3 regions of the Halomonas sp. PA16-9 genome follow, and region 1 is predicted to be linked to each of the others. Evidence: predicted binding sites of a transcription regulator. Region 1 holds the regulator's gene; each other region holds the start of a gene.
The links. The regulator PhoB, encoded in region 1, activates phosphate uptake and scavenging genes when phosphate is short. The targets are predictions, from matches to a motif close to TGTCATANNNNTGTCANA.
Positions count from the first base shown of each region.

Region 2: a site for PhoB is predicted at 3,975-3,992, ahead of FDY98_RS19230 (PhoX family protein). Genes of this name have one in related genera too.
Region 3: a site for PhoB is predicted at 6,004-6,021, ahead of FDY98_RS22380 (DUF6482 family protein). Genes of this name have one in related genera too.

Region 1 is NZ_CP040451.1:3,394,141-3,404,430, reverse strand. It holds gene FDY98_RS15910 (aldehyde dehydrogenase family protein) at 1-513, shown strand, start outside; gene FDY98_RS15905 (LysR family transcriptional regulator) at 492-1,436, opposite strand; gene FDY98_RS15900 (hypothetical protein) at 1,515-1,871, opposite strand; gene FDY98_RS15895 (HU family DNA-binding protein) at 1,871-2,143, opposite strand; partial or broken gene FDY98_RS15890 (NAD(P)/FAD-dependent oxidoreductase) at 2,252-3,378, opposite strand; gene FDY98_RS15885 (chorismate--pyruvate lyase family protein) at 3,578-4,153, shown strand; gene ubiA (4-hydroxybenzoate octaprenyltransferase) at 4,189-5,079, shown strand; gene phoB (phosphate regulon transcriptional regulator PhoB) at 5,205-5,894, shown strand; gene phoR (phosphate regulon sensor histidine kinase PhoR) at 5,897-7,189, shown strand; gene FDY98_RS15865 (hypothetical protein) at 7,494-7,808, shown strand; gene FDY98_RS15860 (hypothetical protein) at 8,459-8,761, shown strand; gene FDY98_RS15855 (hypothetical protein) at 9,239-9,589, shown strand; gene FDY98_RS15850 (copper chaperone PCu(A)C) at 9,682-10,176, opposite strand; gene cysZ (sulfate transporter CysZ) at 10,264-10,290, opposite strand, start outside.
Region 2 is NZ_CP040452.1:608,112-618,401, reverse strand. It holds gene FDY98_RS19250 (heme/hemin ABC transporter substrate-binding protein) at 1-512, opposite strand, end outside; gene FDY98_RS19245 (ChuX/HutX family heme-like substrate-binding protein) at 509-1,564, opposite strand; gene FDY98_RS19240 (TonB-dependent receptor domain-containing protein) at 1,596-3,572, opposite strand; gene hemP (hemin uptake protein HemP) at 3,692-3,862, opposite strand; gene FDY98_RS19230 (PhoX family protein) at 4,056-6,191, shown strand; gene FDY98_RS19225 (hypothetical protein) at 6,300-6,635, opposite strand; gene FDY98_RS19220 (LysR substrate-binding domain-containing protein) at 6,822-7,715, shown strand; gene FDY98_RS19215 (alpha/beta fold hydrolase) at 7,833-8,678, opposite strand; gene FDY98_RS19210 (NAD(P)-dependent oxidoreductase) at 9,139-9,777, opposite strand; gene FDY98_RS19205 (LysR family transcriptional regulator) at 9,888-10,290, shown strand, end outside.
Region 3 is NZ_CP040452.1:1,298,760-1,309,049, forward strand. It holds gene FDY98_RS22360 (putative monovalent cation/H+ antiporter subunit A) at 1-2,153, opposite strand, end outside; partial or broken gene hemH (ferrochelatase) at 2,384-3,474, opposite strand; partial or broken gene FDY98_RS22370 (cryptochrome/photolyase family protein) at 3,605-5,193, shown strand; gene FDY98_RS22375 (thiol-disulfide oxidoreductase DCC family protein) at 5,190-5,594, shown strand; gene FDY98_RS22380 (DUF6482 family protein) at 5,603-5,905, opposite strand; gene FDY98_RS22385 (hypothetical protein) at 6,103-6,396, opposite strand; gene dnaB (replicative DNA helicase) at 6,504-7,892, opposite strand; partial or broken gene rplI (50S ribosomal protein L9) at 8,169-8,614, opposite strand; gene FDY98_RS22400 (hypothetical protein) at 8,630-9,481, opposite strand; gene rpsR (30S ribosomal protein S18) at 9,494-9,721, opposite strand; gene rpsF (30S ribosomal protein S6) at 9,755-10,132, opposite strand.

The sequences.
Region 1 (10,290 bases):
AATCACCGCCAATTTGAGCAGGTCACACGCATGATCGACGCGGCGGTAGCCGCTGGCGCAACGTTGTTAACGGGCGGTAAACGGCCAGAGGGATTACCTACCGAGGCTCAGGGCTACTTTATCGCCCCTACCGTGCTGGTCGATGTCACGCCGGATATGGAGATTGCTCAACAAGAAGTGTTCGGTCCGGTGCTGGTGGCCATGGCCTTTGACAATGAAAATCAGGCCATTCAGCTCGCCAACGAGACCCGCTTTGGCTTGGCTGGCGCCGTTTGGAGCCAGGACGTAGCGCGAGCGCATCGCGTAGCTGGGCAACTGCGTGCTGGTACGGTATGGATCAATAGCTATAAGGCGATCAGCGTGATGTCACCGTTTGGTGGCTTTGGCGATAGCGGCTTCGGTCGCTCCAGCGGCTTGGATGGCCTGCGCGAATATACGGTGCCGCAAAGCGTCTGGGTGGAAACAGCCCCTGAAGCCAGTGTGGCGTTCGGTTACGGCAGTGGTGTTGGTTGATCGCTTACCGAGCCTGGGGCGCGAAACGCCTGCATCCAGCGCTGCAGGTGGCGTAGCAGCAGAATGCTGGCCTTGGGCTGTTGGCGGCCTACCCGCGTGACCATGTGGGCCTGGGAGCGCTGAAAAAGCGGATTATCTACCGGGCGCGCCACTAACGTGCCGAGCTCTAAATCGTGGGCGACGGCAAAGGCGGGTAGCAGTGTAATCCCCATACCGCTGCGCACATATTGGGCCAGAATCACCATTGAGTTGGTATTCATCGCCATGCGCGGGGCTATACGCGACTGCTGAAAGGCTTGGTCAACCATTTGACGCACCCCATGGGTAGTGTCCCACATGGCCATGGGCTGGTCGCTAAGCTGGGTAAGCGTGAGCGGCGCCGTTTGGCTGGTTAACGGGTGGTCGGGCGGCAGAATGGCCATGAGTGGCTGAGGAGTAGATGACCAGAAACGCAGCTGGGGATGGGTACGCTCATGGAACATCAAGCCGATATGACTGTGATCGCCGACAACAGCGTCAATAATGCCCGAGGTGCCTGCGGTATGGATATCGAGCTGAATGCCCGCATAGCGTTGGGTAAATTCATGCAGTGGGGAGGCTACTAGGTCACTGACAAACCCTTCTCCGACGGTAAGCGATATCTTGCCGGTTTCCATGCGTTGGTAGGATTCAAGTGACGCAATAAACCCTTCATCAAGGGCGCCGCGGCGCTCGCAGTACTCAAGCAGCATTTCGCCTACCGGAGTAGGCGAAATGCCGTCGCGCTGACGCTCCATAAGCGTCGCTCCCAAGGCTTCTTCCAGCAAAGCAATTTGCCGGCTTACCGCCGAGGGAGCAATATCCAAGCGCGCCGCTGCGCGGCGCACGGAGCCAGACTCAAGGGTAACGCGAAAGTAAACGAGGCGTTGATGAGGTATGTCCATCGATAGCTTTTATACCTCTACCTTGTTCAGCCTAAATTTATTTAATCTAAGCCGTTACCCTATGCCAATCGTAAACCGCTACAAATACTTGAGTAGTTTTTGCAGCTTATTCATATCGGCGGAATCACCCACTAAGCGCACGTCGCCGTTTATCATGCCGTCGAGAAAGGCCTGCTGTGTTGGCTTTTTGAGCACTTTCAAGGCGGTATTCTGATCACGGAAGCGTAGCTCAAGATCTAAGTCCACAGGCAGCCCTTTGCCGGTACTGATACTTTTCGGTGTCATCCGGTAGTGGCGGGCAATACTTAGATCTTCCGTGGCAATCCCCCAGTCCAGGCCGCGCATGCGTTCTAACTGTTCACGAAAGCGCGGCTTGCGGCGCAGGGCACGTTTGAGCAGTACGCCCAGTAGCCACAGCGTCAGCTTGAGCTTCATTAAGAAACGGCGTCCTTAAGTCCTTTGCCTGGCTTAAAGGCAACGTTTTTGCTGGCCGGAATCTGCAGCGGGGCACCGGTTTGCGGATTTTTGCCGGTACGTGCTGCGCGCTCACGTACCGTGAAGGTACCAAAACCAATCAAAGCGACATCTTCGCCCTTAGCAACGCTGTTGGTGATCTCATCCAGAATAACGTTCAGCACTTGGCCAGCTTTATCTTTGGATAGGTCGGCACTTTCAGCGATGGCTGCAGCGAGTTCAGGTTTGCGCATAAGGAATCTCCCCTTTTTAAAAGAAATCAAACATCAAACAAATGCATGTTGTTGGGTGCGTAGCCGATTAGGTTAACTTCTCTAGCCTAGTCGTGAACGCGACGAAAATCAGCCTAGCAGTGCAGGTGCTGCTCTGGAAAGCTCCACTTTCCTTCTCACGCAGCCGCCTGTCAACGCAAAACCAATCAAACGACCGTCTTTATTTTCAGCCAAGGCACTGATATCCCCGCCTTCGCCTTCAATTCGCCAGTGCTCAGGCGTGTTCGTTGGCGGGTAGGCCACCACTGGTAGCAGCGGCGTTTTAACCACTACCGGCCAAGCACCGAAGCTAACCGGCGTGGGCGCGCCTGAAAGGGTTGCCGCCAGCGCCTTAACGCTGGCTTGTAGTGGCTGCACGTACATGGCATTAACACCGTCTACGCAGGCTGCATCGCCTAGGGCGTAGATATTGGGGTGCGATGTACGCAACTGGCGGTCAACGACTATACCGCCAGGTGATACGTTTAAACCAGCCGATTCGGCAAGTGCTGTGCGAGGTGCAAGGCCGGTTGCCATCAACACGAGATCAGCGCTGACAGCGTCGCCGTTATCCAGACGTAATACGATATCTTCGCCGCTTTCGGCCGCTATCGAATCAATCGAACGTGCAAGGTGAAGATGGATACCTGCTTCGCTAAAGGCATCGCCTAGGGCGTTCCCTAAGGGCGGTGGCAGCAAGCGAGGAAGTAGGGTTCCTTCTGGGGCAATGAGGCTGACACGATGGCCGCCAGCGTGGAGGTCGTTGGCAAATTCACAGCCGACCAGCCCCGCGCCAACAATCGCCATCCGTGCAGGGCCATGGCCTAGCGCCGTGTGAAAGCGGCGGTAGTCATCCAGGTCGTTAATGGTAAAGCAGCGTGGGGCTACGCTGGGCTCAATGCTGAAGGGCGCCCGTGGTGCAGCGCCAGTGGCCAGTACCAGTGTGTCGTAGCCGAGCACCATGCCGTCTTCAAGCAGAATTGTTTGGTTATCCACATCCAGTGCGGTTACCTGGGTGTGGATAACCATTTGGGCATTTAGCTCTTCGCCCAGGTCAGTAGCGCTGCGCTGGGCTAATTGTTCGGGCGCGAGGCCCTTGGCGAAGCCGGTGGAGAGCAACGGCTTGCTGTAATCATCGCCGCTGTCAGCGCTCACCAGCGTGATTGAGCGTTGGTCGCCCAATCGGCGCAACGCCGGGCAAGGCCAACCCCTGCCATTCCAGTGCCAATAATCACCAGCGCAGCGTGAGAAGACGTTTTTGTGTTTGGGTGGCGGGCATGCAGACACCAAAAAAGTTGCTAAATAAGATTGCGAAAAAAGAAGCGCTAAACCGAGTCGTTAAAAAAGTTGCTGAAACAAAAGCCTTTCAGTGCCCATGTTACACTAGCCAACCCGTTAATTGCCCTGGAGAACTCGGTGACGGCTGCTGCTTTTCGGCAAACTCCTCTATTTTCCCGCTGGCGCCCGATTGATGCGGCGCGCCCGGCGATGAGTGCTTCCTGGTGGCAGTGGGTTGCCTCCACCGACTCGTTAACCGCCCGCTTAATGGTCGCAGGTGGCGAGAAGCCGTTTCGAGTACGACTGCTGCGCCAGGGGGTTGGTTGGCCGCGCCAGGATGAGGCTCAGGCGCTGGGCATTGGTGCCAAGCGTTACGCCTGGCTGCGGGAAGTGGCGCTGTGCTTAGATGGAACGCCATGGGTGGTGGCGCGCTCGGTCGCCCCGCTCTCACAGGTAAAGGGCCAACGGCTAGAGTGCTTGGGCGAGCGCTCGCTAGGTAGTTGGCTATTTCGCCAGCCGGGTTTAGTGCGTGGGCCATTGGAAGTAACGACGCATCCCCCCCAGTTTGCTAGCGTCAACGGCATACAGGAAGGCTGTGCCTGGGGAAGGCGCTCTGTTTTTTATCACGGCTGTAAGCACGGCAGTCTGTCATTATTAGTGCAAGAGTATTTTTTGACGGCGATGGCGGATGATCTTGGCCTGCCTTCGCGCTAGGCTAGCGCCTGCATCTTATTCTTCGTGAGGTAAGCATGGATCGTTCACTGTTGCGGCCGAAGGGATGGGCTCGCGTGGCAGATTTTTTACAGCTGATGCGCTTGAATCGGCCGATAGGCACATGGCTTTTGATGTGGCCGACGCTGTGGGCATTATGGGTGGCTGCGGAAGGTGTACCAGGGCGAAATGTGCTGCTGATTTTTGTGGCCGGCGTTTATGTGATGCGCGCTGCGGGCTGCGTGGTCAATGACTATGCGGATCGCCACTTCGATGGGCATGTGAAACGCACAAAACAACGTCCGCTAGCGACGGGCCGTATCAGCGAAACCGAAGCTCAACTGCTGTTTATCGCCCTTGTGGCCGCTGCGTTTATTCTGGTATTACTGACCAACTGGTTTACGGTGCTGCTCTCGCTGGGCGGGGTGCTGCTGGCGATTATTTATCCGTTTATGAAGCGCTATACCCACTTTCCTCAGGTGGTGCTGGGCGCGGCTTTTTCCTGGGCAATTCCGATGGCTTTTGGCGCCGTGCTCGGCCACGTGCCGCTGGAAGCATGGCTGCTATTCTGCGCTAATGTGTGCTGGACAGTGGCCTACGATACCCAGTACGCCATGGTCGATCGCGACGACGATTTAAAAATTGGCATTAAATCGACGGCCGTGCTGTTTGGAAATGCGGATCGTTTGATTATCGGCTTACTCCAGCTAGCCACCCTGGGGTTGCTGGCTTGGGTAGGCTGGCGGGTTGGTTTAGGTGGTTTCTTCTGGTTAGGGCTAGCGGCAATGGCAGCGACTTTTCTGCATCAGCAGCGCTTAATTCGCGACCAGGAGCGGGATGCCTGCTTCCAGGCGTTTCTCAATAATCACTGGTCGGGACTGCTGATTTTTGCCGGTATCGCGCTAAGTTGGTGGCCTGCGGCTGGCTGATCGAGGCGATTGTCATGTAATTGTCATCAAGTCATGGTGTTATCGTCACTGACATGTCATTGATCTGTTTATCTTTGAACTGTTTTTCTTTGAACTAGTTTCTTTGAACACCGTGAGGCTCTGGTATGACCGCCAAGACCGTTCTGATTGTCGATGATGAGGCGTCAATTCGCGAGATGATCGCGGTAGCGCTGGAAATGGCTGACTATCGCGTGCTCGAAGCGGATAACGCCCAGGATGCCCATGCCATGGTGGTCGACCACCAACCCGATTTACTGCTGCTGGACTGGATGATGCCCGGCACTAGCGGTATTGAGCTGGCGAGACGCCTAAAACGTGAAGAAACCACCGCTGAAATCCCGATTATTATGCTCACCGCGAAAGGCGAAGAGGATAATAAAATTCAAGGGCTTGAAGCCGGTGCCGATGATTATATCACCAAGCCTTTTTCACCCCGGGAATTGGTGGCACGGCTAAAAGCGGTGCTGCGCCGTGCGACGCCACGTGGCGTTGAAGACCCGATTGAGATTAACGGCCTGCTGCTTGATCCGGTGAGCCACCGGGTAAGTGCCCACGGCAAAGCGCTGGAAATGGGCCCCACCGAGTACCGTTTGCTGCAGTTTTTTATGACTCACCAAGAGCGCGCTTACACACGTAGCCAGCTGCTTGACCAAGTGTGGGGCGGCAATGTTTACGTTGAAGAGCGCACGGTCGATGTGCATATCCGCCGCTTGCGTAAAGCGCTGGGTGACGTGCATCAAAACCTGATCCAAACGGTTCGGGGTACCGGTTACCGTTTCTCTGCACGGGTGTAAATGTGCGTTTATGGAGTCGTGAGCTGTGGCGAATAGCGTGGCTGGCCACGCTGGGCACTTGCTTGGGCTGGCTGTTGGGCTCGGCTGGGCTGGGGCTCGCAGCAGGGCTTGCGGGATGCCTGTTTTACCACTTACGACAGTTACGCGAACTCTATTTGTGGCTCACCCTCCACCCTAACGATGAACCGCCTGCCGCTCGCGGGATGTGGGGCGAGCTATTCGATCGTTTATACCGCTATCAAAAAAGTCAGCGCATCACCCAAAGCCGTCTGCGGGCTACTTTGGCACGTATTCAAGAGTCGTCTGAAGCAATGCGTGATAGCGTGGTCATGCTTGATCGCCACGGTGATTTGGAGTGGTGGAACAGCGCCGCCACCGCCATGCTGGGGCTACAAACCGCCCATGATCGTGGTCAACACATTACCAACCTACTGCGCGACCCGGGCTTTATCAGCTATTTTAATGCGCGTAACTACAGTGAGCCGTTAACGCTCACCTCACCGATTGATGAACGGCGAATCCTGCAGTATCAAATTACCCTCTACGGTGACGACGAACGCTTAGTGATGGCTCGCGATATCACCCGCTTGCATCGTCTTGAGCAGATGCGGCGCGACTTTGTCGCCAACGTTTCCCATGAGTTACGTACGCCGCTGACCGTTCTCTCCGGCTATTTGGAAACCTACAGTGATATCTCCGACCAGCTTCCGCCGCGCTTGGGACGTAGTATTCAGCAAATGCAGGAACAGACCCAGCGGATGCAGAATCTGGTCAACGATTTATTGCTGCTCTCGCGTTTGGAAATTGACCAGGGCGGCCAAGATCATCATCCACTGCCACTCGAGCCTTTACTGCAAAGCGTTTGTGATGATGCGCTGGCCCTATCGCATCAACGTCATACCATTACCGTCGCCCTTGAGAGCGATGCCCGACTGTTAGGCAGTGAACAGGAGATTCGCAGCGCCGTCTCTAACCTTGCCTTTAATGCGGTTCGCTACACGCCTGCTGGCAGCCAAATCACCCTGCGCTGGAAAGCTAGCGCTACTGGTGGCGGCTATATCGATGTGGAAGATAACGGTGAAGGGATTGATCCCGTTCATATTCCCCGACTAACAGAACGCTTTTACCGGGTTGATAAGGGGCGCAGCACTGCGACTGGCGGCACAGGTTTAGGCTTGGCGATCGTTAAGCACGTGCTGTTGCGCCACGATGCGCAACTACAAATTGAGTCCCTTCCCGGCAAGGGTGCGTTGTTTCGCTGCGCCCTTCCCCCCCTCGCGTCTTGTTTAATTTAGCAAGTCATTCCATCGCATAATATTTGTAACAATGTGCAATATTGGCATGCAAGGTTGGTAAAGCTTTACCCATGTGCCATTTTTACACAGCTCAAAGCGTTGTGGTGACTCAGTTGATGCCTTTTTGGCATAACTTATTTTTAAGTAAGAGTTTGATTTTGTTGTTTTTATTTATATTCTTCAGTTTTTTGGCATGCCTTCTGCAGAGTACAGATTGAAGGAAGATGACCGCAGGAATTGCTGGCTTCTCAGTAAGCCTTTCTTTCTTCATTAAGCGGTACTAAACAGCGATCGGAGGTAGGATATGACGTCCAAGGATTTTCTCAAGAAAGCTGGCATTTTAGGTGTATCTTTTGGTCTGATGGCAAGCCCATTAGCTTTTGCACAAACTGATGAAAATTCGGCGATTGACGAAAACCAAGGTATTACCGCTGACGAGCAACCGATGGATTCCCAAGGTACCGGTAGTTCAACTGGCAGTGATACAACAGACATGACTGACGATTTAACCCATGACGAAGGTGATGGTGCCAGCGACATGGATCCGCAATCAAGCAGTCACTCAGACGATGCTGAGTATGACAAGGATGAGCTTGTAGAAGAAAATGGCGGTAGCTAATTATCTATGACCTTTTAGATATCATTAAAAGCTTTTCAGAGAATGAATAAGCGATTAACAGGATGTTACAAAAGCAAGAATGCTTTTAAGATTCACGGATGAATCAGTAGGCAATCAGAACACTAGTCAGGGTTAATTCCAAGGTTGGAGCCCCGCACAAGGAGTGGAAGCTAGCGTTAGTTATTACCTATAGCCAATTCTGATATCGGGCCCCGCAATGCGGGGCCTAATTTTTGCTGCCTACTTTTTATCTCGCTTATTCCCCCGCTACTTTCTCCCCTATCTTTTCCGCCGATCTTTCTTTGCGCCTCTCTATCCAATGCCATGTTTTGTTTTTTATGAATTGATGCCGTAGCGCTTTGTTGGCATCGAGCCTTTTATTTTGCTGAGTGTGTCATAAAGGCACAGACAGTTTTGCGCATGTGTCATTAGTGCACATGTAATTAGCGTGCTTTTGTTTTTAGCGGCGTATAATTGTGCGCAATGTATTTATTTTAAATTATTGATTTATATAAGTATTTTATTTTTATAAGAGAGTTGGCATTACATATGCTCTCTAGAGGTAGTGAAGCTAGCCGCAGTGAGATCTGGCCAGAGAGCCCTTCTCACTTCACTTCAGCGGTATCAAACGGTCACCAGGAGTAAATAGTATGTTTAACGATTTTGTTAAAAAAGCAGCCGTCGTAGGTCTCTCTTTTGGTTTGCTGGCAAGCCCGCTTGCCTTTGCCCATATGTCCATCGAAGCAAATCAAGATTTGACCGTTGACGATGAGCCTATTCAAGCTCAATCACATCATACCTCGGGTCAGGCTAAATTTAGCCCCTCTGATTTGATGTATGACGAAGGCGACCGCCCTCGAGTCATCAAGGCAGAGTCGCATCACACTAGCGCTCAAGCGGAGTACACAGCAAAAGATTTGACCCAAGACGTAGGTGATGGAAACGTTTGGTAACAAAAATTTGCAATTCTGAAGAAATATATTACGATTAACACGTGAGCTAAACACGCGAAAGCGTGTCACACCGATACGGATGCATATCGATTCAAGGAATGAATCAAACGACAATCAGAGCGTTGGTCAGGGTTAAATTCCAAGGTTGGAGCAGCCCCGCAAAAGGAAAGGAAGCTAGCGCTAGTCATTGTCAAAGTCTTGTGTCCTTAGACCCTGCTGATGCGGGGTCTGATTTTTTGTGGCATCCAACACCTCTCCCACACTATTCTTGTTTTAGTTTAAGGTACGGCTTTCTAGCGGAGCCTAATTTCATTGCGTCGCTATTTATACACTGCCCATCATCAGCCTGCCGGTGGGTTATGTCTCAGGCATCCGGTCTCACAATCATTTTGACCGTAAAGGGTGAGCTAACTTTTTTGACGCCTAATATGCAACGCAAAGCGTAATAGCCGTTCTAATCATCGATGAACGGAATCCATGGATAATGAGGAGAACATCTTGCTGTTAAAAGAAATGAGCCAAAAAGTCGCCATAGTAGGTATTGCTTTTGGTTTGGTCGCGAGCCCCATGGCGATGGCGCACTCATCTATTGAACTGAACCAAGACCGCACCGCTGGTCAGGATGTCATTAACAAACCTGAGTCGCATGCAGCTTCCAAACCATCTCATGTCTCTGCGGGCGACTTGAACCGTGACGAAGCTGATAGCTTGGACTTTTCGCCTTCCAGTAGCCGTCCTTCTACGGCTGAAAAAGGGCCTACTTCTCGCCAAGAGGGTTACACTCCTGGAGAACTCAACCGGGATGAAGGTGATAGCACCGACTGGTAAATAATAGGATAAGTGTAACTGCTAATGTAAGCGTTACTCGCTAAAAACCCCGCTTTGGTGGGGTTTTTGCTATGTGTTAAAAGCCAACGACATCAGTGGTGATGCCCATCAGCAGCTTCGCTACCGTCTTGGGCGCTCTGTATCCAGACCTCGATGTCTACGTCACCTTGTTCAGCGAAGGTGAGCGTGAGGGGAAACCGCTCACCCTCCTTCAGCGGCTCGGTTAAGCCAATCAGCATTAAGTGAAAGCCGCCACCAGGGCGCATGGTATAAGTCTCCCCTGCCTCGACACGAATCTCGTCCACATGCCGCATCTGCATCATATCGCCGTCCATTTGCATATCGTGCAGCTCAACGTTGCTGCTCGCAGAACTGCTCGCGCCAACCAGAGTGACGGGGCCTGAAACGGCGGTGATATCAAGGTAGGCGGCACCGTTTACCGCACCCGGTGGGGTTGGGGTAGCGAAGGGGTGCGCAATGCGAAGAGTCTCTGTTTTTACGTCGTGGGCTAACGCCATAGATGTCATCGAAATAGACATAGCGCCAATCAAGAGTACGCCACCCAGCCAAGCCATCGGTTTTATCATGCGGTGATTCCTTTGTTGTTGATTGAGCCCAGGATAGACGAACAAAACATAAAGGTAGCAAAGTGACGTAGCCTGGGTAATAGGCGCCTACTGCGGTGTAATGCCACGTGCATC
Region 2 (10,290 bases), on a different replicon from region 1:
CTATGCTGCATGATAAACATCGCGCGGGTCGTCGGTAGGGCGGGCAGGTTGGCTAGCCGGTCAAGTTTCTCGTTCAAGGTGTCTGCCAAGGTTCCTGCCGCGTCGCGACGGTCAGTTAATTGGCCGACGGCGCGGACTTTATCGGCAATGGCATTGAGGGAGGGTGGGGCGTTGATAATCTCTACGCTGACACCGACAGCCGCTAGCTGCTCCAGCACTTCCTTGGGGCCTGCGTGCCCGGCGGCTAACACCTGGTCAGGTTTAACCGATAGGACGCTTTCAGCGGAGAGCTGGCGCAGGTAACCCACCGAGGGCAGCTCCGCCATGGCGGGTGGATGCACGACTGTGTCATCCCGAGCAATGACATTGATATCGGCATCTAACGCGGCCAGGGTTTCCGCGATATCGCCACCAAGCACCACCCAGCGTTCGCTGGCCAATGCGGCCCCGGTGGTTAGCCACCCCATCAGCAGTACTGCCAGTGAGCGGCGCATCAGGCGTTTTGCGTTCATGCCACCGCCTCTTGGCTGCCGAGTTCATCCAGCAATTGCCGCCACTCGCGACGCTCAACGCGGCCTTCCTGGCGTTCCGCGTAAAGTTGCAGCACTAGCGAGCCTTCGGCATCGAAGGCTTCAATGCTGGTCACGCCGCCGTCTCGGTTGGGCTTGCTGACTTGCCATACTTGGTCAATCGCAGTGTCATCAAGGTGCAGGGTGAACTGCTCGCCAAATAGATTCAGCCAGCCGTGGGCGCGTTGAGGGGTGGGCAATGTGCCGGTGTGGATCTGCACGCAGCCGGGGCTAGCGACAAACAGCATCAACGGCAGCGCGCGAAGGCTGGCGTGCTGAAGCACTGTTTCCAGGGCATTGACGGGCAGCGTTTGGGTATAGCGTCCCTCCATTAACTGGTTGGCCTCAATACGCTCCAGATGATGGCGCTGGAGGAGGGCAAAGAACTGGTGCACATCGCGCATCGCGCCCCACTCGCTAGCGAGGGTCGGCGCTTCGGGCAGTGGGCGCTTCAAGCGAGGCATGCTCTGGGTAAACGCTGGCGTATCCCGAGTGCCCAAGGCCGCTAAGGCACCCCAGGGACGCGGCAGTGGGTTCTCCAGGGCAAAGCATTTGTGAACGGCGCAGCCATGTTGATTGAATATCTGCAGGCTCCAGCGCCACTGCGCCTCTTGAGTACTGGTGGCAGGCATAGAATCACGAATCAGGCAGGCCCAGTGCCAGCTCGTATAGAGCAAGCGTAGATCCAGGCCACCTGGGTCGAGTAACAGGCCTGTTTGTGGCCCGCCGCTAAGTTCAGGGTAGTCGCCGGTTTGCTCTAGCACGGCCAGCCGGGAACGGGTCAACGCTTTAACCCGCCCCAGTTGGGGCAGGTAGGCGGCGATATCGCTGGGCGAGAGCGGCAGCGTCCATACGTCGCGCCCTAAACGAGCGGCCTGCAGCTCGCCTTCACTGATCGATAAGCGTTCGGCAATCTCAATCGCAGGTAGCCGCGGCTGCGCGGCGCGCGCCGCGTCAAAGGCTTCGATAATCGCGATCTGTTGGGATGTAATCATGACGCACCTCTATCGGGTTGACTGCGTGGATTTACCACTGCCAGTTGAGGGTGGCGAACAGGCTGCGCCCATCGCCCAGGCTGCCGTCGGGGCGGTACCACACCTTGTCGCCAATATTGGCAAGGCGCAGCGAGGTATCCACGGCCGGGGTGATTTGCCAAGCGAGATGCACATCGTGCAACCCATAGCCGGGCAGGCGCTCGTCATCGCCCTGCTTATCGAAAGATTGGGCAAAACGCGCTTGCCAGCCCAGGCGGATATCGCTGTTATACAGAACCACCTCGCTTCCCAGGGTGGCTTCCAACGGTGTTTGACTGCCTAGGGGCTCGCCAGAATCGCGGTCTTTACCGGAGACTTCCGAAAGACCCACAAAGCTTGTAAGAAGCGGGAAGGCGCTGGGCTGCCAGGTCACCCGGGCGTCATAGCCCCATAGCTGGGCGCGCTGAACGTTCACTGCCTGGGTGGTGCCCGCCATGATGTCGACGTGGGTGTCGATAAAATCGTCGGCGCGAGTATCGAAGTAGCTGGCACGAACCTGCCAGTCGCCCTGATGCCAGACCACGCCGCTTTCCCAGGTGTGGCTAGATTCAGGCGAGAGACTAGGGTTGGGAATCCAGTAATTGTCCGGTGTGCAGAAGGCTGGCCCGGCGCAGAAACCGGCAAAGTGGCGCTCGTTGGCGTAAAGCTCGGATAGGCTAGGAGCGCGGAAGGCCTCAGCGTAGCCCGAAAACAGCATCAAGGCGTCATCGGGCCGCCAGGCAAGACGAAAGCGCGGTGACACTTGGTCGTGGACGCTATCGGATTCATTTTGGCCGCTGGCGTCGTAACGGTCGTAGCGGGCTCCCAGGCCAATATCAAACTGCCCGGCGCCGCCATCGGCTAAATAGCGCCCAGCGGTAAGAGTAGTGTCGAGATAGGCTGACTGGGTATCGATATCGGCTTTAGGAAAGCCATTCGCTTCGCCATCTGGCCGTTGGCGGGCCTGCTCCAATTCGGCGCCGAACACCAGCGTTTGCGAAAGCCAGCCGTGATCCATGGTGTGGAAGCCGTCGCTCTGAAGACCGGCCCGCTCTAGGGTACGGTTGGCCTGGGGCTCGTCGATATCCTGCTGGCTAAAGGTAAGCTGCGAGGTGACTTCGGTGGCAGCGCTGGGCTGCCAGCGGTGGCCCAACTGGACGTTGTTGCTTTCCACATCGCGATCGCGCAGCGGATTGCTGGCATCGGTTGAAAGCTGCTGTGGGTTGGCGGGCTGGGTGGCGCGTTCGTCGTAGTGCTGCCAGCTGATAAATAGCCGCTGGTCGTCGCTTGGCTCCCAACCGCCTTTTAGCAGCAGGCTATTGAGGGCGGCATCCTCTTCGGCTTCATCGCCCCCGGCGCGGCGAATATCGCCGGATTCACTGCGGCCGATTGAAAACAGGCCATCCACCTGGCCGTTGGCGGTATTGCGGCGGCCGAAGCCAGTCAGGCTCCCCCGCATTTCGTCGCTGGCCGTCGCACCGCCTATGGAAAGGCGTACGCCGCTATTTTCGCCGGGGGCAAGCAGGTCGTTGGCATTCACACTGGTGAAGCTGACGACACCGCCCATGGCATTGCTGCCGTACAAGCTGGAGAGCGCACCGCGTGCTATCTGTACTTCTTGAATCAAGCCAGGGTCGAGAAAGAAGTTACCGATGTGGCCGGTGGAGATATCCTGACGAACGCCATCCAAACGCACCAGCACCCCTTTGCTGCCAAAGCCGCGCATACTTAAGGTTTGGCCATTTCGGCGCCCTTGGCCAGCCACATGCAGGCCGGGTTGGCGGCTAAGTATGTCTTCAACCCGGCTGGCGGTGGCCAGCACAGCGTCATCGCGATCAATAATATCGATAATCAGCGGTGCCCGGGAAAGGTCAGTAGGCGCCCGGGTGCCGGTGACCGTCACTGGGTTAAGCTCGGCGTCGTCTGCTTGGGCGGTTAACAGTGGAAGCAGCGTTAAAAAGAGGCCACCAAAAGCGCGTGTGTGGTTCATAAGCCAGAGATTTCCAACAGGGATAAGTGGAAGAGGTCGCTGGCTGGGTGCGATGGGCTACCTGGCTGGCTTTGCTGTATAAGTCTTTAAATTAATCAGGGGCTGAAATATTAAGAGCTTTAGGCGTTAAGAATTAACTTGCCGCTTTTAGTACGGCGCAACACATAGCGGCGCTGTTCATGGTGGATAACCAATTGATCTGAGTTGCCAAGTAATTCTCTGCTATTCACCTCGCGGGTCGTCGAGGCCGACGTATCTCCCTGGCCAGTGCCCTTAGCGGGTAACTGCATGAGAGAGTAACTCCTATGTTAATGATAACTATTAGCGTTAATTTAGCAGAGTTGCAGGCATTCCTCAACAGGTCCTAGCATTCGACCTTTCTTCATATAAATGCAGGCGCTCCGTCATCGTGCTGTCATTAAGCTTCTTTAGTGTCTCCTAACGTTCAATCGTTGACCTACAAACGATCAGGGGGAGACCAAAATGAGTAAAGAGATCGAAGATCATCGCCTGCTTAACCACAGCGGCAACCAACCTTTCGCGGAAGTATTGGCGCGCCATGTATCCCGGCGTGATGTGATGCGCGGTGGTTTGAGCATGGCGGCTGCCTCGATGCTTAGTTTTGGTGGTGCTGCTCAAGCGCTTGCCTCAAGCAGCAACCAAAAAACACCCCTGACACTGGCGTTTGAGGCGGTTCACGGATCCCGCACCGATGCCGTGGTGGTGCCGGAAGGTTATGTGGCCCAAGTCTTGGTGCCGTGGGGCACGCCGCTGAACCAAAATGTTACCTGGCAGCCTGAACAGCCGATGACCGCTGAGCGTCAGGCGGAGAGTGTGGGCATGCACCATGACGGCATGGCCGGTTTTGCCCTGGATACCGACAACGCCTCGCGCCGTTTTGTGCTGGCGCTCAACAATGAGTATATCGACCAAGCAGCGCTATGGGCGCCCCAAGGAGGCCCCACTAATGCGGATGAGGGCCAGCGGCCAGCAGCTGAGTCGCGCACTGAGATCAACGCTCACGGTGTCACCCTTGTTGAGGTCGAAAAGAACGCCAGCGGCCAATGGGCGCATGTGCCGGGTTCGCGTTATAACCGTCGCCTCACCAGTGCGACGGTGATGGAACTTTCTGGGCCAGTGGCGGGCAGTGACTACGTCAAAACGCGCTTTTCGCCTGAGGGTACCCAAACCCGTGGTACCAACAATAACTGTGGTAACGGGGTAACGCCCTGGGGCACCTATATTGCCTGTGAAGAGAACTGGCCCAATGTGTTCGTTAATCATGGCGAACGCTTCCAGGACGACGCGCGGATTGGTATTCCCACCGCTAAAAGCCGCTATGGTTGGGATACTTCGGCGGGAGACGCCTCTGAACAGAATGACGAATTTGCTCGCTTCGACATTACCCCGCGCGGCGAGCGTGCTGAAGATGATTATCGCAACGAAGCACGCACGTTCGGCTACCAGGTGGAGGTCGACCCCTATAGTGATGCATTGGCGGTTAAGCGTACGGCACTTGGCCGTTTCCGCCATGAAGGGTGTTGGTTAGGCAAGCTGGAAGCCGGTCAGCCAGTGGTTTACTACTCGGGGCACGATTCCCGCAACGAGTACGTATATAAATATGTTTCTGATGCTGCCTGGGATCCCGCCGATGCCAACCGTCCAGGTGAAGAGTACGATCGTCTTGCTATTGGCAACAAATATTTGGATAACGGCACCCTCTATGTGGCTCGTTTCCATGCCGATGGCAGCGGTGAGTGGCTACCGCTAACGCCTAGTGCTCAAACGCGCGATGGTCGCACGCTGGCGGCGGCGTTGGGGCTAGCCGACGACGATGCGGCAGGTATCATCATCAACACCTGCGATGCAGCGGATTTGTTGGGTGCCACGCCAATGGACCGCCCTGAGTGGGCTTCCGTCGATCCTGCCTCCGGCGAGGTGTATCTCACCCTAACCAATAACACTCAGCGTACCGCTGAAGAGACAACCCCAACTTACACTAATGACGGTGAGCATCTGGAACAAGTAGGTGTTGGTTACGATTTAGCGCCCACCAATGCCGCCAACCCTCGCGCCAATAACGAAGCAGGGCATATTATTCGCTGGCGCGAAAGCCGGTTGCCCAATGCCTTTACTTGGGAGGTGTTTGTGTTTGGCGCGGCCGCTGACGATGCGGATAATCACTCGGGCCTGACAGAAATGAATCAGTTCGCCAGCCCCGATGGGCTCTGGTTCGACGAGCGAGAGGACGGTCAGGGTATCCTCTGGATCCAAACCGATAACGGTTATGATGGAGTAACCGAGTACACCAACGACCAACTGCTTGCCGTGGTACCTAACGGGCTCGACGATATTCAAGGCACCGGCCCGGTGATTAACAGCAGCAACCAGCAACAGCTTAAGCGCTTTGCGGTAGGGCCGAACGGCTGCGAAGTGACGGGTATTTTTGCCACACCGGATAAAACAGCGCTGTTTATTAACATCCAGCATCCTGGTAACTGGCCCGCTGATGGTAGCGAGCTAGTGCAAGACGCCACTGTTGCAGCCAGCGGCCAAGTACGCCCTCGGGCGTCGACCGTTGTCATTCAGAAACGCGATGGCGGGCCGATAGGAGTTTAAAAGCTGGCGTTGAGCGCAAAGCTTAGTAACTATATGAGGTGCTTAAAACGCTATTAAGGGCTTCATTAAAAGCTTCGAACCTCTCACAGGTTCGAAGCTTTTTTGATTCTAGGCCTGCTGAACTTGCCGCTTTTTCTGCTGGGCTTCTAACGCGTGAATGGCATCGACCTTCAATGGGAGCTGGTTGGCCCAGAGTATATCTTCACGACAATGGCCAATATCCAACAGTACATGGTCATCGTAGGCCAGCAGCGGCACTATATGGCGGCGAAAAAACCAACGCCGCCGGTAACGCCACCAGGCCATATCAAGCGCACGAATTAGCCGCATCGACGGCATGGCAGGCATGTAAAAATGCAGTGCTGGTGGCTTGGGCGGCGGCGCCAGTTGGCGAGCTTTTTCCCAGGCGTTATGGGCATGTTGGGCTGGGCATTCACACTTCATCGCGCACCTCCTTTTATTCACAACGGCTGTACAGTAAGCGGCGCCTGGGCACCGACTGAACCGATGTGACCTGTGATTAATAAGTGGAGGGTCGCGACCTCTGGTTATCAGCTTGGCGCTTTACCTTGGATCAATCAAACGAAAAGAACTACACTGTGGGTTAAGTTTTTCTGAAAGGTGGGTGTGATGAATCAACTCTCTAGCATAGCTCCCAGCCGGGCCGTCTTGCCGCTACTGGATAGCGAGGTGCTGCGCACCTTTGTGACCATTGCCGAAAGCGGCAGCTTCACCCGCGCCGCCCAGCAGCTATTTCGCACCCCTTCCGCGCTGAGTATGCAGATCAAACGCCTGGAAGAGATCCTCGGCCAGACGCTGTTTGTCCGCGAGGCGCGGCACGTACGCCTGACTGCTGAGGGGGAAGTGCTGCTGGGTTATGGGCGGCGGCTACTGAAACTCAATGCAGAAGCCGTGACCCAGTTTTTAGCCCCTACCATAGAGGGGCGTGTAGGGCTGGGGATAACGGATGACGTGGTAGGGCGTATTTTACCCACGGTACTCGCCCAGTTTGCTCGCTCGCACCCGGCGGTGCAGGTTGATGTCGAGGTGGGACGCAGCAAAGACCTGCTCGCCAGGTTGGACGAGGGCGAGCTTGATCTTGCCTTGGTGATGGCTGGAGGGCCTGGTCAGGCGACGCGGGGAGAGATCGTCCACAGCGAACCGCTAGTGTGGGCGGGCCGTGAGGATGGCGTTGCCGTGCAGCGAACGCCACTGCCTGTGACCCTGGCCCAGCAGGGGTGTGCGTGGCGCAGAATTACCCTTAATGCCCTTGATCAAGCGGGGATTGCTTACCGAATCGCTTACTCCTGCGACCACTGTGCCGGGCAGGAAGCTGCTATGCTGGCTGATCTGGCCGTGACGGCTTTTCCAAAAAGCTTGATTCGACCACCGCTCAAGCGTCTCCACAACGAGTCACTGCCACCGCTAGGGGATTATCAAGTAGCGCTGGTGAAGCGTGCAGGTAGTGGTGATGCCAGCGAAGTGTTGGCCGAACGCGTGGTGGAGGCGTTTCGTGAGGGGTGAGTGGTAATGAATTATCATTATCTTTTGAGCGGTAATGATTTTTTAGCGTGATGGTGCTAAAGATTACATGACCACACTCTTGCTTAGTGAGGCCATGTAATGGGGTAACGAAAGTGGTTAGGCAACCTGACTTTCAAACTCGCTAGGAATCAAGAAGCCGCGCAGGATTTTTTCCATTCGCTGCCGTGCGTCAGCATGCTCAAGGTCAAGAAAATGCCCTGCGTTGGGCACGACTTCGAACTCGCATTTCGGCATATAGTCGTCGGCAATCAGAATGTCTTCCGGCGTTGTGTACTCATCCAGTTTGCCATTCACGAACAGCGTCGGTATCTCAATATTACCCAGGAGCTGTTCATAATCGGTGTCGTTCATGGAGAGTATTTGTTCAATATGAAAGCAGACCTGTTGAAGCTCTTGATCATCTAACCGTGAGAGATGCCGGTAATTAATATATTTTAGTAAGCGGGGTAAGTATTTGCCCACTTCTTCATTAAGCAGGTTAGCCGCGGTTTTAACATCGCCAATTTGAATATAATGGCGAGCACCATTGATATAGCGCAGCATGCCGTCGTTAAGCTGAGTTGAAAATGAGGCTAGCACCGCTCTTTTAATGGAGGTGGGGGATTGCGCCAATGCCATCATAGCGGCATAGCCTCCCCAAGAAACGGAAAGTAACGACGTTGGTTGGTAACGTTCAATCAGAGCTAGGAGGATATTGACTTCATCCTCCTTGGTAATGATGCCACCCACAGGGTTATGTAGTTTTGACTGGCCAGCAAAAGGCAAGTCAAACAGGATAACGTTTAATCCATCACTCAAGTATTTGACACAATTGGTAAAGGAGGCCGTGGTGGCTAGCGCGCCGTTGACCATAATAATACTTTCAGTATTTTGTGGCTGTTGATAGATTTCTACATGCACGCAATGATTGCCTATCTTAACGAGCTCGGTGTTGGCTTTCATGATGTTTTCCTTGCAGTAATTGGGTCAGTTAATGCGAGTCTAGTGCGTGCATGTCTGCGTAATGGGTTCTGAACCTAATAAGTTCATTAGCTGTCACAAGTGTGCAAGTTTTTTAGTATTTCTTTATTTGTGTTTACCTGATTGTTGAAGGTATAGGCGACTGCGTATGTAGGATATTGCTGACAGCATTTGTAAGAGATTCGCTATGCTTATGTAAGAAATGTCTTATAAGTAATTTTTTAATACACAGTTGTTAAGTAATGTGTGGTCAAGTGAGATTGGATTAATTAACATTGTTAAATATGACTGATGGTTTTACGGCGATGAACGATAAGTTCAGCAAAAAGGTGAAAGAGTAAATAGGTGAGGGTAACGGGAAAAGTGGGCGGGGAAATAGAAGAAAGAGGCAACCCCTCACCTATCTCCAGTGAGGGGCATAACGACTTAAATAGCGATTTGATCAGTACGCGACGCAGAAACGTTGGTTGGTGTTATGTGGGTTTTCCAGCTCATCAATCATGGCGATGGCATAATCCTGCACGGAAATACGACTATTACCTTTGCTATCGGTGAGTAGCGTATCGCCGCCAAGCCGGAAACTACCCGTGCGCTCGCCGGGGAAAATCTCAGCGGCGGGAGAGAGAAACGTCCACGCTTGCGCCGTTTGCCCGCGCAGCGTTTCAAGGGCCGTTTTCGCCCCTTCCGCCGTGGCCCGGTACTCTGCTGGAAACCCCGGTGCATCTAACAAAAGCTTACCCGGCGCTACCTCGAGCGTCGCCGCGCCACCCACTATCAGTAGCCTAGGCACGGAAGCTTGTTGAGTGGCTGACAAAATCGAGTGAAAGCCTTTGAGGTAATAGCCGTAAACATCCTCTTGGGCATGGCCACTAAAGGCGCTGATAACGGCCTCGGCACCGCGTAGCTGCTCTGCAAGTGCCTCGGTATTTAACACATCACTTTTAACGGTAGTGAGATTCTCCTGTGGCGCTACCCGTTCAGGCCGAGTCACTAACGCCGTCACGTGATGGCCGCGGGAGAGCGCTTCGGTTAATAGGGCGGATCCAATGAATCCGCTAGCGCCAATCAGTGCAATCTTCATAACAGTTCTCCTTAAGTGGGTTGTCGCTGCATTGTCGGACGCTTTATTGATTTGAAAAATAGCGATTAACGTAATTTACTGTTATCGATTTCATAACAGTAGGGCGATAAATGACCACCGCCAACGAGTTCGATTTAAACGGTTTGCCGATCTTTGTCGCTCTGGTGGAAGCCGGCAGCTTTACCAAGGCAGCGGAGCGGCTAGGCTGCACGAAAACCCGTGTCAGCCTGCAAATTCGGCAGTTGGAAACGCGCCTGGGTGTAACGCTGTTCCTCCGCACCACGCGGCGGGTTCAGCTCACTCAGGCCGGAGAGGCGCTCTACCATCAGTGCCACCCGCTGTTAATAGATCTGCAGGGGGCGCTTGCCAGTACCGTGAGCGACACCCAACAGCTGCACGGCGAGTTGCGTATCACGGCTCCCGAAGATTACGCCGCCGGGGTGTTGAGCGACGCAGTGGTGGCGTTTAGCCGCTTGCACCCTGCGCTGCATATAGAACTACGTAGTGGCGACC
Region 3 (10,290 bases), on a different replicon from region 1:
GCGCTGTTCTCAATCATGTAGGTCGAAATGGGCTCAAACTGTTGAATGCTCCAGGAGGTCATAATCAGTAGGCAGATCAAGATACCCACCATAGCGGCCACCACGCCGTCGCGTATGCGCTCCAAGCTGGTGGAAAGATTCGAGAAGCGTGGCAGGCGAAACAGCACCAGTACCAGCAAAATAACCGTTAAGGTCTCTACCAGCAGTTGGGTAATCGCTAAATCTGGCGCACTGAACAGAACAAAAATCAATGCAATGGAAAAACCCATGATGCCCACGGAAACCACTGCCCCCAGCCGCGATCGAGAAATGGTCGCAAACAGTGCCCCCATCACCATAGTGCCAGCCACGACTACCTCGTGAAAACGCACATCCAGGTCAACGGCAAACACAGGCGAATGGCGTAATAGAATTGAATTACCGATCAGTGCAATAAGCGTCGCTAACATCACTAAAATGTAGTTACGCATATAGCCGTTTTGGAGCAGCCGAGTTTGCCACTCTGAGAAGTGCACAATGCCATTCATCATGCTTTCATACCCAGCCTCGGGGCCATGGCGCATCACCGGTGCCAATACAGAGAGCTTGCCACGCACGCTGTCCCAACGCCTAAACAGCAAAAAGCCTAAACCAAGGCTAACGATCGACATTATCAACGCGACGTTAATGCCATACCAAAGCGACAGCGCCACTTCTACTGTTTGCCCGGATATAGCAGTGGCGGTTGCCGTTAACAACGCATCAGCACCCAGCACAGCGGGCATCAAGCCTAACAGGAGCGACCCTAGTGCGAGCAACGCGGGCCCAAGCAGCATACCAGGCGGAGCTTCATGTGGTTCAAGCGGGGTTTGGTGACGCTTACCGTAAAAAGGACGTAGCGCCACAATGAAAGCAACGGCGATAGTTAAAATAGATGCCAGAAAGGCGAACAGCACCAGTAGTGTTCGGAAGCTATCGGCACCGAGAACTGATTCAAGCATCAGTTCTTTACCGATAAAACCGAGTAGCGGCGGCACACCGGCAAGCGAAAGCGCAGCCACCAACGCAATGGTGGCAGTCAGCGGCATCACTGAGCGTAACCCGCCCATCTGGGTGACATCTTTCGTGCCGGTCTCATGATCGAGAATACCGGCGACCATAAACAGCGCCCCTTTATACAGCGAGTGCGCGAGCAGGAAGGTAACAAACGCGGTCATCGCGTACTCGGTGCCGATGCCCAATAGCATCGTCAGCGTGCCCAGCGCCATAATGGTCGAGTAAGCGAGCAGCTTTTTGATATTGGTGTGATGAATCGCTAAAAACGCACCCACCAGCATAGTGGTTGCGCCGACCACGGAAAGAACGCCAACCCACATCGCAGTGCCACCCAGCTCCGGGTGTAAGCGCGCCAGCAGATAAATACCCGCTTTCACCATGGTGGCCGAGTGCAGGTAAGCCGAAACCGGAGTCGGCGCGGCCATGGCGTTGGGTAACCAAAAGTGAAACGGAAACTGAGCCGATTTGGTGAAGGCACCCAGTAGCAAACAGATCAGCATAGGCGTGTAGAGTGCATGTTCACGCAGGTCAGCCTCCTGATCAAGAATCTCCGCCAGCGACCAGCTACCGCTGGCAATCCCTAGCAGCACCAGCCCAGCCATTAATGCTAACCCACCCGCCACGGTAACGAATAAGCCCTGCCGCGCTGATTTACGTGCATTGATATCAGCGTGGTTAAAACCAATCAGCAAATAGGAGGTAATGCTGGTCAATTCCCAAAAAACGAATAGCGTTAATAGGCCGTCAGCTAGTACCAGCCCCAGCATCGACACCATGAAGGCGACCAAGGCGATGTGAAATCGGGCAAGATCAGGGTGATCTTTAAGGTAGCCGCCGGCATATACCAGCACGCAGGCCCCCATAACGGTAATCAATAACCCAAAGAGTAACGATAGACCGTCCAACAGGAAGGTAAGGCTGATTCCCAGAGAAGGCACCCACTGCCACTCTAAAAGCAGGCTACCGTTCTCAATGACCTCAGGGGCTTGAAGTGCCAACCACGCCGCCAATCCGGCAGGAAATAGAGCCAATACTAGGCTGGCACGCTGGCCGAACCAGTGGTTTAACATTGGCGATAGCGCCGCCAGTACGAACCCCATTAAAACAGCAAATTGTATCAAGCGAAACCTCCTGAAAAACGAAAGGCTCACCACCAAGACAGCCGCTAGCGGTTAGACACCTTACTTTGCCAATAATATGCCAGCGTTGAATAATAGTGATTCTAAAGTTGTACACCATATAACAGGTAGTTTTGACTGACCAGTCAAACGCTTAAACGCAAACAGCCGCACAGCGATTAATTTCGCAGGGCGGCTGCTATTAGCTTTCAGTTATGACGAGTAGCTAGCTAAACGCTAGGGTTTGGGGCCGATAGCCATCCTGCTAATTCATTGTTGATGACTGCTAACAGTGCCTCAATATGGTCATCGCGATCATTCAGGCAAGGTATATAGCTGAACGTTTCGCCACCCGCTTCCATAAAGCTATCGCGAATCTCCTCTTCGATCTCTTCCAAGGTTTCAACACAGTCGGAAGAGAAGGCAGGCGACATAATCGCAATGTGCTTATGCCCCTGCTCGGCGAGTTCTGCCACATGCTTAACGGTTTGTGGGCCGACCCATTTTTCAGGGCCAAACTGCGACTGGAAAGCGGTATCCACTTCCTCTTTGCTAAAACCAAGCTTCTCACGGAGCAGGCGCGTCGTTTTCTGGCACTGACAGTGGTAAGGATCACCCTCCATCAGGTAGCGCTCGGGAACGCCATGGTAGCTGGCAACCAGCTTGGTCGGCCGGGTCGAGAAACCGTCGTAGGCTTCTTGTACCGAGTTGGCCAACGCCTGAACGTAGGCAGGATGTTCAAATAAGCGGGCACCGTACGTATATAAGGCTGCCACTTCATCTTCATCAGGGTGCGAAACGCCTGATCATTCGCCGTCGCCGTGGTGGGCGAACCGTACTGAGGGTATAGCGGAAAAAACACGATTCGCTCGCAGCCCTTCTCTTTTAATCGCGTCAGCACGCTTTCCGTCGAGGGATTACCGTAGCGCATGCAGAAATCGACCTCGACATCGTCACCATAAAGCGCCTTTAACCGTGCGGTCATCTTCTCGGTCTGGGCGCGCGTCGTTGTTAGCAGCGGGCTTTCGTTTTTCTCGTTATTCCAGATTCCCCGGTAGGCCTTGCCCGATGAGAACGGACGCTTGGTCAAAATAATCAGCTGTAGCAACGGCTGCCATTTCCAACCGGCATAGTCGACCACACGCTTATCAGAAAGAAACTCATTAAGGTAACGACGCATTGACCAGTAGTCGGTGGCATCCGGGGTTCCCAGGTTTGCCAGCACAACACCCACCTTGGCGCGCGCTACTGGTGGATGATCGCTGGGTGCATGGGCCAAGCAGCCCTCGCCCGGCTGATCCTTGACGACATTCTCGGTCATTACTCATGCTCCTGAAAAATAACGATGGTGCTCAGTACCTCTATCAATTGATTAAATCCTATCACTTTTCGGCAAAGTGGCGGTATAAAGTTATACTATCGGCATCATTTGTATAATTACAGGCTAACTCATGTCCAAGCCTTTGCTTTTGGTGCTCGGCGACCAGCTCTCGTTTTCACTCACAACGCTGCAAGACGCGCCCGCCAATGCCGTGGTTGCCCTGTGCGAAGTTGGCGAGGAAGCGCGCTATGTTCCCCATCATATCCATAAAATTGGCTTTTTTTGGCTGCCATGCGTCACTTTGCCCAGGCACTGCGCGAAAAAGGCTTTCAAGTGCACTACAGCGCGCTGGATGATGCAGATAATTGCCACTCCCTTATTGAGGAAGCCGAACGCATCGCGCAACAGTGCGGCTGCGATGAGATACGCGTTGCCCGACCTGGCGAATGGCGGCTATGGGAGACGATGCAGCAGCGCGAAAACGCAACGATTCCGTGGCGACTACTTGAGGATGAGCGCTTTTTCACCACACCCGATGACTTTAGCCAATGGGCAAGCGGACGCAAACAGCTGCGCCTTGAGTACTTTTACCGAGAACAGCGCAAACGTACCGGGTACTTGATGGAGGGCGACGAGCCCGTTGGCGGCAAATGGAATTTTGACCACGACAATCGCCAGCCTATCAAAGCCAAACTGGATTTCCCTGAGCTACCTCAACATCGTCAGGATGCGATCACCCAAGAAGCGCTAAACGATGCCAAGCGCCATTTTGGCGACCATATGGGGTCTCTGGATAATTTCAACCTGCCTGTCACTCGTCGACAAGCGCTGGTGGATTTACACCATTTTATAGACCATGGATTGGCTGATTTTGGCCGCTATCAAGATGCAATCAGTGACTCTGCACCTTATTTGTATCACTCGCGCCTCTCAGCTGCGATGAACATCGGCCTGCTGTCGCCCCATGAAGTCTGCGAAGCCGCCGAGCAGCGTTACTATGGCGGTGACGTGTCGATCAACGCCGTGGAAGGGTTTATCCGCCAAATTCTTGGCTGGCGTGAGTATGTGCGAGGGCTCTACTGGACGCAGATGCCCAGCTACAAAGGGTCTAATCAGCTAGGTTTTGAGCGCGGCCTGCCAGCGTTTTACTGGGACGCGGATACCGATATGCGCTGCTTGCAGCGCGCTATTCAGATGACCATCGACAATAGCTACGCCCACCATATTCAACGACTGATGGTGACAGGCAATTTCGCCTTACTATGCGGAGTTAAACCTGAGGCGCTATGCGACTGGTACTTAGCGGTTTATGCAGATGCCAGTGAGTGGGTAGAGCTGCCTAACACCCTAGGGATGGTGCTCCATGCCGACGGCGGCTTAATGGGCTCAAAGCCCTACTGTGCGTCGGGCAAGTATATCGACAAAATGTCCGACCATTGTCAGCACTGCCGTTACTCACCCAAGCAGGTCACGGGGCCAAAAGCCTGCCCTTTCAACAGCCTTTACTGGCACTTTCTCGAAACCAACGCTGAGCGCCTGAGTAAGACCCCTCGCATGAAGCTGATTTACGGCTCCCTCAACCGCATGGCCGACGAGAAGCGCGAGGCTATCCGCCAACAGGCTGAGCACTTTTTGGATCAATTGGAAACATCGCCTGGCTACGGGCAGCCCTGCCACACAGCAGGTTATTCGGCCAATACCAACCAGGAGTCACCATGAGCCGCTACACGCCACTACATGCTGCACCGCCAGTTACGCTATTTCACGATGGTCACTGCCCCTTTTGCCAACAGGAAGTCGCGTGGCTGGAAAAGCATCGCCATCGGGAACACATCGCGCTGATAGATATTCAGGCCCGTGATTTTAACGCTCAGGCGTATGGGCAAGAATTTAACGCCATGATGGGCCAGTTGCACCTGCGTGATAGTCAAGGGAGATGGTACATCGGCATGGATGCCAGCCGTGCCCTCTATGCAGTGTTGGGCTATCGGCGGCTGGTGAGGTTTTCGTGCTTACCGGGAGTACACGGCATAATGAATGCCGGTTACCGATTTTTGCCCGTCGCCGAATTCGGCTTGGGCAGTGGTGGGAAAAGCGTCAGACTAAACGTTGATGGGTGAGAGCAGCGTTAAAAAACAAGCGGCATACGCGATGTGAGCGGCTCACTATAGTGCGCGTCGCGGCCTATCACTTCATCGTGGGGCACATGCTGTACCAGGTAAGCGCGATGAATCCCGGCGCGCTTGAGATCCATATAGGCATCATCTAGCGAGCGAAACAGCATTGGCTTGGTACGCTGCGTCAGCATATGACGCTCGCCTTCAACGTCTTCCAGCTCAACCTGATAAAAACGGCTGCCCGAATGGGTAATCACGCGAATTTCAAAATTGTCGTGATTGGCGACAAACTGCTTAAGATCCTTAAGTTCCATGGTTCCCTCCTATTATTTGGCTATTTCATACGTTATGTCAGACGGCATGTCATCAGGGCACAGCATGACTGTACCCCATGACACTTCTGTTGCCCCGTCATTGCAATGTAATGACAACAAGCAATAACTAGACATTAATAGCTAGGAGGTCAATAGTGCAAGAGAGTTCCTGACCGGAAGGTCAAGATATCAATTGATTATTGATATTCAGAGGGGTCGATCGCTTTGCCAAGCGAATTGCGGTCAATCCAGTTGCCGCCTTTAGTCTCTTTGTAGCGGAACACGACCTTATCTCCCACCGTCACAGGCAGCTCACCATCTTCAGTCTGGTAACTATACTTCTCGCCTGCGACCACTAAATGGTAGCGATAAAGATCCGGCATACCTAGCCACTCTTTAAAAGGGCCTTCGCGCTCTATCGCCTCTAGCTCACCGCGACCTTCTAACTTAGGAAGACGCTGCCGGTTACCGCGCCGAAATCCACCTGCCATTTGCTGCTCCCGTTTTTACATATCGTGGGTGAGGCATTATACGAACTCGCCCCCCATCCTCAAGCTACTTATCACTAGCCTGTCATCACAAACCAGTCATCATTAACTTAGTCGCCGAACGCTTGGCCGTAACTATCCGGGGCCAAATCCTCAAAGCGGGTATATTTGCCGATAAAGGCCATATGCACCGTGCCGATAGGACCATTACGCTGCTTACCGATAATTAACTCAGCAATCCCCTGATTGTCGGGATTATCTGGATTATAGACCTCATCGCGATAAACGAAGGCAATGACGTCGGCATCCTGCTCGATCGCACCAGATTCCCTCAGATCCGACATAACCGGGCGTTTGTTGGGGCGCTGCTCCAAGGAGCGGTTCAACTGAGAAAGAGCCACCACAGGGCAGTTAAACTCTTTCGCCAACCCCTTCAAGGAGCGCGAAATCTCGGAAATCTCACCGGTGCGGTTTTCGCTAAAGCCAGGGATCTGCATCAACTGAAGATAATCGATCATGACCAGTGCGATATTGCCATGTTCACGCACCACACGGCGCAACCTTGAGCGCATTTCGTTAGGCGACAAGGCCGCAGTGTCGTCGATAAACAGCTGTTTGTCTTTGAGCAGATTAACCGCTGAGGTTAAACGCGGCCAATCCTCGTCCTCCAGTTGCCCGGTACGCACACGGGTTTGATCGATTCGGCCCAGGGAAGACAGCATCCTCAGCATGAGCGACTCTGCGGGCATCTCCATGGAGAACACCATGACTGGCTTGTCGCTGGAAATCACCGCATGTTCAACCAGGTTCATAGCGAAGGTCGTTTTACCCATCGAGGGTCGACCGGCGATGACCACCATATCGGATGGCTGCAACCCGGTGGTCATTTCATCCAGATCACGAAAACCAGTGGAAAGCCCGGTCATTTCACCTTTCAGATTAAACAGCTCATCAATACGATCCACCGCCTTGGTCAATAGATCGCTCATGCCAATGGGGCCGCCCGTTTTGGGGCGCTCCTCGGCAATCTGGAACACTAACCGCTCGGCTTCGTTAAGCAATTCATCAGCCGGGCGCCCCTGGGGAGTAAAGGCACTATCGGCAATTTGATTAGCCGCACGGATCAGCTTGCGCAGCGTTGCCCGCTCACGCACGATATCAGCATAGGCGCGAATATTACTGGCAGAGGGCGTGTTACGAGCAAGCTCTGCCAAAAACGCCAGGCCGCCTACGGTATCCAAGTGATCACGCGCTTCCAGCGCTTCAGAAAGCGTCACCACATCCAGCGGCTGACCGGCTTCAGCCAGATGAATCATCACGTTGAACACCAAACGGTGCTCATAGCGGTAGAAGTCATCAGCGACCAACCGCTCTGAAACGTTATCCCAGGCCTGGTTGTCTAGCATGAGCCCGCCTAGTACCGACTGCTCCGCCTCTAATGAATGCGGCGGCAGTTTTAGCGCTGCCGTTTCTGTATCAGCAGAAGGCTGGTCCTGCATAGCGAGCTCCTTTAAACACTACTGCGTAGCCGGTGAAGATGCTTATCTTAGCCGCATGCGGTGCGACTACCAACATGATCAAGGCGTTGTCTTAAAATACCCAGCGGGAGATGGGCTGGATAGTTTTGGCAACGCCCAAAAAATAGCGAATATCCAGAACTAGCGGATACCCGGAAAAACAAAAGGCGCGGGAGAAACCCCGCGCCTTTTGAGGCAGCTGTATTAGCTGCCGTTAGTAACGACTTTACGTCGTTACTAACTTAACTACTCGCTCAATTACTCTGCAACTACCACTACGCGTACAACGGCATCCACTTCAGCGTGCAAGTGAAGAGTGATGTCGTATTCGCCAGTTTGACGAATTGGGCCATTTGGCATGCGGACTTCGCTTTTGGCAATATCGATGCAGCAGAGGAAATCGCGTCGGCCAGGTCACGCGGACCAATAGAACCAAACAGCTTGCCTTCATCGCCTGCTTTGGAAACCAAAGACAGTTCGATGTCGTTTAGCTGCTCAGCGCGCGCTTCGGCTTCTGCCTTACGCTCAGCGGCTTGCGCTTCGAGCTCAGCACGCTGTGCTTCAAACGCTTCGATGTTGTCTTTGGTGGCCGGTACGGCTAAGCCGTAAGGCACCAAGTAGTTACGACCATAACCAGGCTTCACGGTGACCTTGTCACCCAGGCCGCCCAGCTTACCAATGTTGTCGAGCAGAATGACTTCCATCTCGTAAACCTCTTGTCAGTTGCTGCGGGCAAGGCGTGCGCGAACGTTCGCGAATGTATCAATCAGCCCCAACAGCAGCACAATGAGAATCGTGGGCCAGGTCGTGATCAGTAGCACATAAAATGCTACCAGCCACAGCCCGTTCATCCCCTTTATTCCAATAAACCCGTGCACTAACGCAACGCCAGCTACCAACAGCGGAATCCAACCAAGCATCGCCAGCGCATGAGCGCCTAGCAGCATACCTATCACCCCAATGACGACCAGCACGGCCAGTTCTTTAGGGGTCAAGCGCAGTGCGTGAAACTCTTCGCGAAAGCCACCTGGGTTGTACAACCCAGCTTGCCAACTCCGCGCAAGTGCCAAGCACACTATGGCTGCCAACAGCACCACAAGCCCGGTTACTCCACCCACCACCAGTGCGGCAATGGTTTGAGTATCGTAGCCTTGATTGGCAAATTCCGTGAGCATGCGATCCACTTCTTCTGAACCTTCTCGCAACTGCTCAAGCATTAGCTCAGTGCCACCTGGCGGACTGAAGATGCCGAGTTGAACCATGACAGAGGCGACCAACGTCCCCACAATCAAGGTTTCTCCCCAACGCATCCTCTCGCGCAGGATAACGGCCATCAGCGTAACCAGCAGTATGCTAGCAAGCGGAATCACATCACCCTGAGCCCACCACCAACCGGCTGGTAGTGCTGCGGCGATGATGACCGGTAGCGCAGGGGCAAAACCTCTGCGCAGCGTCATCAACGCAGCGATGGCTGCTCCTAACCAGAACAGCCAAGGCACTAGCGTTGCCAAGGCCGCCCCGCCTGCCGCGTAAGGCGTGCCCCGCATTAGCCATCGGGCTAGTGCCAGCATCACGTTAAACGCTTACTGGTGGCTATCGGAGTAGGGCAGCAGTGCCAGATAACGCGAACGCTTGATAGCGGTCGCCAACTGACGCTGATAGCGTGCTTTGGTGCCGGTAATACGGCTTGGAACGATCTTGCCGGTTTCGGTGATGTAAGCCTTCAGCGTGTCCAGATCTTTGTAATCGATCTGCTTGATGCCTTCAGCGGTGAAGCGGCAAAACTTACGGCGACGGAAAAAACGTGCCATGGACTAGCTCCTTAAAACGTGCAGTGAATAAAATCAGGCAGTTTCTTCTTCTTCAGCGCGCGGTTTTTCTTCGCGACGCGGACGTTTTTCTTCTGCCGGTTTCATCATCGGGGAAGCTTCAGTAACAGCTTCTTTGCAGCGAACAACCAGGCTGCGGATAATGGCGTCGTTGTAACGGAAGATGTTCTCGATCTCGTCGAGAGTCTCGCCGCTACATTCAACGTTCATCAGCACGTAGTGGGCTTTGTGGATCTTGTTGATCGGGTAAGCCAAGTGACGACGGCCCCAATCTTCTAGACGATGCACAGTGCCGCTGTTTTCGGTAACGATGCTGGTGTAGCGCTCGACCATTGCCGGCACCTGCTCGCTTTGATCCGGGTGGACCATAAACACGATTTCGTAATGACGCATGGGATCTCCTTGCGGTTTGACAGCTTCCTTTGTGTGCCATTGCTTAACGCAATAAACGACGACAGGGAAGCAAGGAGTTAACTGAAGTGCTCCGCCACCGCGCTAGGCGGCCACAGGGGCATCAAACAGAACTTTTCATTTCAGCAAAAGCTAATACT